Regions from separate parts of the Bifidobacterium sp. ESL0820 genome, predicted to be linked through region 2. Evidence: riboswitches for the same ligand, from Rfam matches in the RefSeq annotation. Region 2 holds a riboswitch; the other holds the start of a gene.
The links. Region 2 has a riboswitch for guanidine ahead of ACUIAH_RS00630 (ACT domain-containing protein). Riboswitches for the same ligand answer to the same signal wherever they lie in the genome.
Positions count from the first base shown of each region.

Region 1: another riboswitch for guanidine. It lies ahead of ACUIAH_RS03705 (DMT family transporter); the one in region 2 lies ahead of ACUIAH_RS00630 (ACT domain-containing protein).

Region 1 is NZ_CP199594.1:877,174-882,136, reverse strand. Features, by position in the region: gene murC (UDP-N-acetylmuramate--L-alanine ligase) at 1-972, shown strand, start outside; gene ACUIAH_RS03715 (cell division protein FtsQ/DivIB) at 969-2,234, shown strand; gene dtd (D-aminoacyl-tRNA deacylase) at 2,227-2,727, opposite strand; gene ACUIAH_RS03705 (DMT family transporter) at 2,891-3,208, opposite strand; guanidine-III (ykkC-III) riboswitch at 3,217-3,280, opposite strand; gene ACUIAH_RS03700 (hypothetical protein) at 3,502-4,963, opposite strand, start outside.
Region 2 is NZ_CP199594.1:142,822-147,784, reverse strand. Features, by position in the region: partial or broken gene ACUIAH_RS00645 (carboxymuconolactone decarboxylase family protein) at 1-228, shown strand, start outside; gene ACUIAH_RS00640 (NAD(P)H-dependent oxidoreductase) at 242-796, shown strand; gene ACUIAH_RS00635 (aldo/keto reductase) at 918-1,769, opposite strand; guanidine-III (ykkC-III) riboswitch at 1,916-1,973, shown strand; gene ACUIAH_RS00630 (ACT domain-containing protein) at 2,013-2,651, shown strand; gene ACUIAH_RS00625 (hypothetical protein) at 2,951-3,823, shown strand; gene ACUIAH_RS00620 (NAD(P) transhydrogenase subunit alpha) at 4,380-4,963, shown strand, end outside.

The DNA of each region.
Region 1 (4,963 bases), 730 kb from region 2:
ACCAACGTGGAGCCCGACCATCTGGACCACTACGGCACGGCTGACGCCTTCCACCAGGCCTTCGTGGAACATGCCAGGCATGCCCGCCGCTTCCTGGTGGTCTGCGGGGACGACCAGGGCGCCCTGGAGGTGCTGCGGCGGTTGCACGGGGACTGCCAGGCCAAGATCATCGTCTATGCTTCGGATCCCCAGCTGAATATGGGCTCCCTGCCCGGGGTCCTCGGCCTGGTTCGCATCGAGTCCGAGTCCGAAAGCAGCGGCAGTGGTCGTGAGCATTGCCGTTTGGCTCTCCCGGCGCAGGTGCTTCAGGCAGCTGGGTTGGATGCCGGCAAGCCGCTCGAATTGCAGGTGGACTTGGCGATTCCCGGCATCCACAACGCCCGCAATGCCGCCGCGGCAATCATCGCCGCCATCCTGCTGGGAATGGATCCCGATACGGCCGCCGCTTCTGCCGCCGACTTCCGTGGGGCCTCTCGACGCTTCGAGGTCCGAGGAATCCAGCATGGGGTCACTGTAGTGGACGATTACGCCCATCATCCTACGGAAATCGCTGCTCTGCTGACCGCCGCCAGACGGCGTTATCCGGGGCGGACCATCAGGGTGCTCTTCCAGCCCCACCTGTATTCGCGCACGGCCATCTTCGCCGACCGGTTCGCAGATGCTTTGTCTCTGGCTGACGACGTGACTGTCACCGACATCTTTCCCGCCCGTGAGCTGGCCAGCGATTTTCCGGGCGTGGATGCCGGGACCATCCCTGCCGCCGCTCGCAAGGCATCGAACCATGAGTCCCGGGATTCCAGGAAGAGGTCGACCGGAGCTGTCTTCCGGGCCTGCCCGGACATGCATCAGGCAGCTCTGGATCTGGCCGAGCGGGCAGAGCCGGGGGATGTGATCCTGACTGTGGGCGCCGGCGATGTCACCGCCATGGGACCGGTCATTCTTGACAAGCTTGCTGAACGGGACGAACAGTGAAGACCGGCAAGGGTCGCAGCGCCTCCGGCGGAGCCTCTTCTAGAAGCAGGGCCGTTCGGGCTGCCAAGGCCGCACGGACAGCCCGGTCTGGGCGCACCGCCAAGCCTTTGGGAGAGGAATCGCAGACCGGTAGAACCGCAAGATCAGGCAGGTCGACTGTTTCCGATGCTGCTGAACTGGCAGGTCGCCGGTCCAAGGCTGAAAAGACAGGCGTCAGGGGCAGGCGTCTCAAGCGGTCCAAGCGTCTCAAGGGTCGTCCCAATCGTGCCAAGAATGCAGGCGGCTCCAGGACACGTAGCCCAAGGTCGGCCTCTTCATCCTCCCGCTCTCTGGTAAAGAGCAGCAGCGCCTCAGCCTCCAAGTCTGTGACATCCAAGTCTGCAGAATCTCGTTCGACGAGTTCGGCCGGCGGATTCGTCGATGCCCGGACCATACCGCCGGACCGACCCGTCTCAGGCAGGATTGGCACCGACCAGGAGGATCAGGGGCTGGGGATCTTCGTACGGCCCAAGGTTCTGGACTTTCAGGCCCGGGTGCGCGAGAAGAAGAAGGTCAGTCGCAGGCTGGTCCTGATCCGGACAGGTGTCGTTCTACTGGTCATGGCTCTGATTGCAGGACTGTCATGGCTGCTTTTTCTCTCGCCGGTCTTCCGCCTGCAGACCAAAAAGATCGATGTCAGCGGCGGCAATGCCTGGGTGTCCAACGATCGGGTGGCCTCAATCGTGGCTCATCAGGGGGATCGCTCGCTGCTGCTGATTTCCACTAATGGAGTCGAGCAGGAGATCAGCGGCATGGCCGGGGTGACCGATGCCAAGGTCCGCAAGAGTTTTCCGCACGGTCTGGAGGTGACCTTCGATGCCCAGGAGCCCACTGCGGTCTTCAAGGATGCACAGGACAGACTGACGGCCGTAGACAGACAGGGAAGGGTGCTCAATACTGTGTCCAAGCCGGTGAAGGGAGTGCCGGTCATCCAGGTGTCCACCGTCAATCGTGCCCAGCAGGATCAGGCGGTCAGGCAGACCCTGCGGATACTGTCAACCATGCCCGAGGCCATGCGTCATTCGGTGACCAAGGTGACTGCGGAAACCCAGGACTCCATCACCACCGAGCTGGACCAGGGCAAACATGTCATCATCTGGGGCGACGGCTCCGACCTGAAGCTCAAGCAGGCCGTGGTCGACAAGATCATCAATGATCCTTCCAAGATCGGCGACAAGCATCAGCTTGATGTGTCGGCGCCCCTGCGGCCCATCGTCAAATAGCCACTGTGGAAGCTGCCGGCTTCATTAGTTTGTCGGTGTCCAGTAGGATGGTCACCGGTCCGTCGTTGACCAGATCCACTCGCATGTGGGCGCCGAATTGTCCGGCGGCAACAGGGACACCGGTCGCGGCCAGTGCCCGGTTCAGGTCCTGCCAGACGTTTTGGGCATGTCGGGGCTCTCCCGCAGCCATGAAACTGGGGCGATTGCCACGATGCAGATCCGCATAGAGGGTGAACTGGGAAATGGAAAGGATGGAGCCGCCGCAGTCCAGGACCGACCGGTTCATTCGTCCTTCCTCGTCGGCAAAGATGCGCATCCGGGTCAGCTTGCGGACGGTATAGTCCACTTGGGCATCGCCGTCGCAATCTTGGACGGCCACCAGGAGCAAGAGGCCTTTTCCGATGCTCTGTGGATGGAAATCAGAATCCGGCTGTCCCTGCTCGTCGACCACATCGACCCGGGCATGGCTGACCCGCTGTATGACGATTCTCATGGTTCCAGTCTAAATACTTCAGGCGTTGTTGTAGTGCCGCACGGAAAAGCTGAACCGGTACCTGGTGAGAGTCAGGCTGGAGACCCGTTTGAAGATCGGTGGGCAGCTTCAGGTCGAAGCCCACTATGCCTGTGTTACTTAGGTAATATGACGGGCACCGCTCTCAATTGACGATCTTGAGTCCGACCACGCAAGCGACCAGGCCGATGATGAGCAGAATGCGTGCCAGCGAAACAGGTTCCGATCCCGTAGCCATGGCGTATAGGACAGTCAGGGCAGCTCCGATGCCGACCCAGACCACATAGGCCGTGCTGGTAGGGATGGTGCGCATGGCCAAGGCCAGACCCGCCATGCTCAGAATCAATCCCACAATGAAAACAATGTCAGGAACGATTTTGGTAAAGCCCTGAGATTTGCCTAGTGCGGTGGCCCAGACCGATTCACAGATGCCGGCGAGTATGAGTACAATCCACGATGACATGGCTCCCTTTCGGCAAGTCTTGTCGCTGTCCGGGTACTTGACCATCGTCCGGGAACCTGAATCAGATTCTGCGCATCAGACTAGCATGGGTTGAATCGTAAGAGGTTGAGTCAGATATTCTCATGGCGGTTCAAAGGTAGTAAATGATCAATGCTGATTCAGTTCGTCAGAGATCCTGCTCATTTGGGATTACATTGCTGTATGTACACGAGGAAGGGGAAACGCTGCAACCTAGGTGATCTGGGCGATTAAAGCTGTCAAAAGCACACATGGCTACATCGCATGTCTTGGCTTCACCGCCTCACTAGCGTCAGTATCAGTTGCCACCTTCCTTTGAAGCTGGAAAAACTATGAGTGATGACTTTTTGTAGTCTTTCCTCGTTATCAGCCTCTGAGCTTATAGATGTTGATAAGTACTGACGATCATCGAAGATAGCAGCTAAATAGATTTTGCAGTCCTCCTGGTCGCAACAATTGAACTCTTGATCATTGGTGTCGATTTTATTTATCAGGCTTGCGATAGTGCGTTGACGTTTTGTTGCATCAGGACTTATATCGTTTTTCTGTTTGAGGTTATCAGATTCTAGGGTTTTCTGAAGTTCCTGAGTTGATAAAGAAAGCAAGGGAACTTGATTTGTGGTGCGGAAAGCGGGATGACATATTTCTGCCCATTCTTCTTTTTCGGCGGGTATTATGACGGTATGCATCAAATACTCGCGATGAGTATCGACGGATAATTCAGAGCTCAAGTATGATGCCGCAATTTTTGTGAATGCTTCGTAGTGAATCTGTTCAATATTACGCTGGTCATCTTTTATCAAATTGCAAACCCACGATTTATGAATAGGAGCTAAAAACCAATTCCAGCAGGGTAGCAGATAGATGACGCCGATCGGTATCGGCGCCAAAAGAGTATCTAAGTACATAGGCACAGTTGTTGGATTCAATACACTGACAATGGCAAAGGCAAATATCGATATGAGCCAGGAAGACAATACTGTAAAGACTCGATATATCCATTTACAAGTCATGCGAACCTTGTAGTATTTTAAATTCTTTCTACTTGGGTGACCACCAGCGCCGATGTCTAGCATAAACAGAGGATCAAACAAGCAAGGAACCAGTCCAGAAACAGCAGTTATAATAAACGTCTTTATGGAGGATACTGGGTGATTGTTCATTCTGGCGAATAGCGCTGCTATTTCGTATGTTATAAAAGCAGCAAGAGTAGTCATGAGTATCAATCCGCAAGTAATACGAAGAAAAGCATCGGCTCTCGGGTGTCTTTTGACCAATGATCCCTTTGCTAATGACTGATATTCATTGAGGTGATCTGATCTCAGCATTTCGTTTTCCTGTATCATGCGAAACGAAAAGACCTGTTTTACGCCATAGCTAAGAGCAAAGGCTGCGATATTGAGGCTGACGATTATCAATAACAGGCTCAGACCAAAATCGTTCTGCTGCAACATATCAGGGGATATGTAGCCTGTGAAAATGCTAATAGCACATGACAGGAAACAGACGAATACATTGAATGCTCTCGCTTTGCTGGATGATTCAGGAGTTTTTGTTTCCAAAAAAGCTGTGACAATGATGACGCTTATGATTAATGCCCACAATGCCAGCAGCATATTTGCAGAGTCTTTATAAGGATTGTTAAGTACAAAATTGCGGAGGAAGGTATTTTGCTTATACCGATTTCGCTCTGCTTTATTTTCAATTAAGTTATATTCCGCTAACCTGAGGCCGATT
Region 2 (4,963 bases):
TGATGAACAAGCACTGTCCGCGCACGACAGAAGCATGATCACCATAGCCGCATTGATTACCATGGGCAGCACAGAACAGCTCGACGCTCATCTGAACATGGGAAAAAGAACGGCATCACCAAGGACGAGATAGCAGCGGAAATTACCCATCTGGTCTTCTACGCAGGCTGGCCGAAGGCCTGGTCGGCTTTCAACCGCGCCAAGCAAATCTGGCAAAATGATGACTGAAGGAGAATAAGGCATGAAGCAAAACGCCAAGACTGCAGTCCTGGTCTTCCACCCCCATATGGAAGCCTCACGGATCAACGCCCGCCTGATGCAGGAAGCCACGGGGCATGAGGATGAGGGCATCCTGGTCCGGGATGAATATGCTGCCTTGCGCTCAAATCAGATCGACATCCCTAGTGAGCAAGCATTCGTCAAAGGCTGTGACCGTCTGGTATGGCAGTTTCCCATGTATTGGTACAGCTGCCCTCCGCTGCTCAAGGAGTGGGAAGACCTGGTGCTTACCTACGGATGGGCCTACGGTACCCACGGCGATGCCCTGAAAGGCAAGGAACTCATGCTCGCCGTCTCGGTCGGCTCTGCCGGAGAGAACTATCACCATGAGGGCGAATTCGGCTATACGGTGGACGAGCTCCTGGCTCCGTTCAAAGCTACCAGCAATCTCATTGGAACCGTCTATCGGAAGCCCTTTATTCTGACCGGCGTTAGCTCAGGTATGAGCGATCAGAGCCTGGAAAAGGCGGCCAAAGATTACTTGAGCTGTCTGCAAGGCGACTGGCCGGCACAATAAGCCAGTCGAGGCGCAGGCGCATGAAGAGCCTCAGCAAGAATCCCTAATATCAAGACGAGGGCATCCACACAGGAATCTTAAAGTGCGGGCGCCCTCATTTTATCAGCTCAGCGGACCTCAGTCACTGTGTATAAGATAACCCATGCAGACGTGTGGTCTCCTCAGGCGTATCCACATTAAGAAATAGGCGACCTCCTGTATCCATGGCTCTGATGTCATGCATATCGTCATCATCAAGACTGAAATCTGCAATATTGTGGTTCTCGCGAATCCGTTCCTCATGCGCGGATTTCGGGATGGCGCATATCCCCTGCTGGGTCAGCCAGCGCAATACTATCTGGGCCGATGTCTTGCCGTAGCGCTGGCCGATAAGCATGAGGACAGGATTGTCGAAAATTCCCCGACGACCTTTAGCCAGAGGCGCCCAGGCCATGGGTGCAACCCCCTGCTCGTCCATGACCTTTCGAAGTGCGATCTGCTGAGTGAAGGGATGCAGCTCAATCTGATTGACCATAGGCGCGATTCTGCTGGAAAGGATCAAATCAATTAGCCGGTCAGGCAGGAAATTGCAGACTCCGATGGCACGAACGCGGCCTTGGCCATACAGGTCTTCCATAGCTCTCCACGACCCCTGATAATCGCCATAAGGCATATGGATAAGGTACAGATCCAGGTAGTCCGTCTGCAGGTTGATCAGCGTCTTTTCAAAGGACTGCATCGTCCCCTCGTAACCACTTTGCTGAATCCAGACCTTTGAGGAAAGGCTCACTTCCTCTCGAGGAATAGCAGATTCCCTCAGCGCATCTCCCACTGCTCTCTCGTTGCCATAGAAGGCAGCTGTATCGATAAGGCGGTAGTCCCAATCGAGGGCCGATGCCACACCACGTCTGCATTCATCCAGATCACCTATCTGGTAGACTCCAAATCCCAATATGGGAAGCTCGAAGCCATTGCTCAGCTGCAGTTTTTCCATGCGCTATCGTCTCCTTGGTGATGCCCTCCTGCAATCTAACAAAGCATAGGAAGACAGTATTGCCTATCACTTTTGGCTATATATTCATCCTCTGCTTATGGGGATGCACACCGGACTTTCGACCCCTGCCAGTAATGCTACAGTATCTTTCGGAAGCATTCCTTCCCCGGACGAGACGCGCCGTACCCGGATCGACGACGCTCAACAGGTCACTCGTGGAAGGATGTGGTTGGTTTGTTCCTAATGACTCAGCTTATTGGATTTCTGCTGCTCCTCATGGCCTTTGCTTCGATGATGCTGCTAGGCCTGCCCAGCGGCAGCCGGGTCAACCTTGTTTTGAACCTTATCGGCGCATGTTTGCTGGCCGTCGATGCTCTGGCTAACCGGAGGTGGGCCTTTTTTGCCCTTGAATGCGTATGGGCCCTAGTTGCGCTATACGCCATCATCAGATCATATTTAAAAAGCGATTCATTCACGACCAAGAATTGCAGCTCAGCGACAAGGCAAGGGCAGGGTATCTGCATCCAACCCATAGAAGCGGAACTGACTGTCTGCAAAGTTGCTGATTATACAGAGATTGATCTGAACTCACCTTTTGTCTTTACAGGACGAACCGACCAAGAAGCTTCATTAGTCTGTCCAACCGAGATTGTTCCCAGCCGGACCCTGGAACGCAGCGACGGCTGGCGGGCCTTCCGCATCCAAGGCATTCTCGACTTTTCACTCATCGGCATCCTGGCGCCCATCGCCACCATTCTGGCAAACAAGGGCATAGGCATTTTCGCCGTCTCGACCTACAACACGGACTATGTCCTTACCAAGGCCGAGGACTTCCCTGCCGCCCTGGATGCCCTCGACAAGTCAGGATATACAATCATCTGATTGACCCACAACAACATTAATCATGACCGCCGATGCTGCCCATGCATAAACAAACACCCTTCGTCGTTGAATATGTTGCAACGAATCCTGCGCTTGTGCCGGCCCTGCCTCTCGTCTAACTCTATGTGCTTCACCTGCACTTGGTCAATATCGAAATGATGCCGACCTAGTGCCAGTCAATGCCGCTTTTACGAGAAAATGACACATAAACTGGCATCAACAGAGGTTGCTTCCTGAAAATAGGCAGGCTGCCAGATGACCTGCCACAAGTGACGGGAAGTACAAGCCTGGAGGATCAGATGAGCAACAATCGAAACGAACGTGCGAATAAGAACCAAGGCAGGCATGAGGGCAACTCCTCGCGGAGCGACGACACACGTGAAGATTCCCAACAAACAACCATGAACGACAAGAACCACATGCCAAAACCAGTGGAAACTGCGAACGCCAGAAAAGAAAATCAAGCAGCAAATGCATCCAAGCCGAAGCCCGCACCAGAACAAACAGGCGAGAAGGAAGGCAGGGACTCATCCAGCAAGGACACTGATCATGCCAGACCTGAAGCACGAAATAAACAGGAACAAGCCGGCCACGTAGACAGAGAGCATGATGGCCCCTCTCATGACGACAAGCCGAGTCAACCCAATAAGTCTGCCGCAAAGGATGCGCCCGTACCTGTCGACAAGCCATCTCAACCAACTAGGGAAAGTAGACCAGCAAAACCGCCCAAGGCCAAAAACCATGACTCCTTCTATCTGGGCCTGGCCTCAGCAGTCCTAGTCGCAGCTCTAGGCCTCAGCCTGAGCACCATGCCGATCTTCTTCTCCCTGCCTCTTGCCGCAGTCTTATTCGGAATCGGTATCTGGCTCCTCTCCTATGCCAGCTTCAAGTCTCCCGGCAAGCCGGAGGGAGAGGGAACGGAGACGGACAGGCATACCAGGACGGTAGTCGTGGCGACGGTCCTTCTGGTGCTGCAGACCTTCATCATGGATGTCTTCATCTTCACCCGAATGGGAACAGTCGGCAAACACCAGAACGCCATCGTCATTGCCTGGATCATCGCCAGCATGATCGAGACCCTGGCTGCCTTCGCCCTTATCTACCATCACAATCCCCTGCAGTCCAAGCCCAAGGATTCCGCGGCAAACGACAAGCATGAGGGAAGGGAATAAGGCGCCACAGCGCACATCAATCAGAGATGACACACAAGTCCAGAAAGGCGGACTGGCCGTCAATGTGAGACCGCCTCAGCAGACGAACAAATCAGCTCACCAAATCGTTCTGTCGCCAAGGTCTTGTGCTCATTGATGTTTTGCATCTTATGGTGCCGCGTATCATTCTTGAAGACGCGCGGCACCCTAGCATGATCAACCCACATGCCGTAGCTGGTCATAGCTGGAAACTGTCGGATGGACAGGGCTGCGATGCCATGTGCTATGCCGACCGGCTCCCAAAAAATTCGGTAACAAAACCGTGAGCCCATTTTTCGGACGTTACAACTCTTCAGACATTGTATAGGTTGCGCGGGTGCAACTATGTGGGCACAGCTTCATGCTCCATCTATTTCTCGTCCACATTCGGAAAATACCTTGAGCTCGGTCCCTTCTCGACTGATACTTATAAAGCGCAAGCACATACAGGCTGCACTAACCTCCCAACAGCAAGGTACAGCAACTAGAATCATTGGTGCAATTGCTCACACACAGTTGTGTTTGAAAAAGGAAAGACATGAGTGGACCAGAACAATCTCCAGTAACCTTCGGGGTCCTCAAAGAGACAAACGAGGAAGAGTCTCGTGTGGCCCTAACGCCAGACATCGTGACCCGACTGACCAGACAAGGCATTGCTTGCCTATTGGAGTCCGGGGCCGGAGCTCGAGCCGGCTTCCGGGATGAGAACTACCAGCGGACGGGAGCCACAGTCACCGACAGGGATACCGTCCTATCCAAATCAGAAGTCCTGGGTTTCGTCAACAGACCGGATAGCTCCTTGCTGAAGAGGATTCCAGCCGGAACATGGATCATCGGCATGCTGGGGTCCTTGAGCGACAGGGACTACATCAAATCCCTGGAAGCGGCCGGGCTTACAGGAATCGCCATGGAGCGGCTCCCCCGACAGCTCAGCTCGGCCCAGTCCATGGATGAGATGACCTCGCAGAACTCGGTCATGGGATACAAGGCGGCTCTGGTGGCTGCCGATGCCTATGGATCCTTCTTCCCCATGATGACCACTGCGGCGGGGACCATCCGACCAGCCAAGGTTCTGGTCCTGGGCGCGGGGATTGCAGGCCTGCAGGCCATCGGGACCGCAAA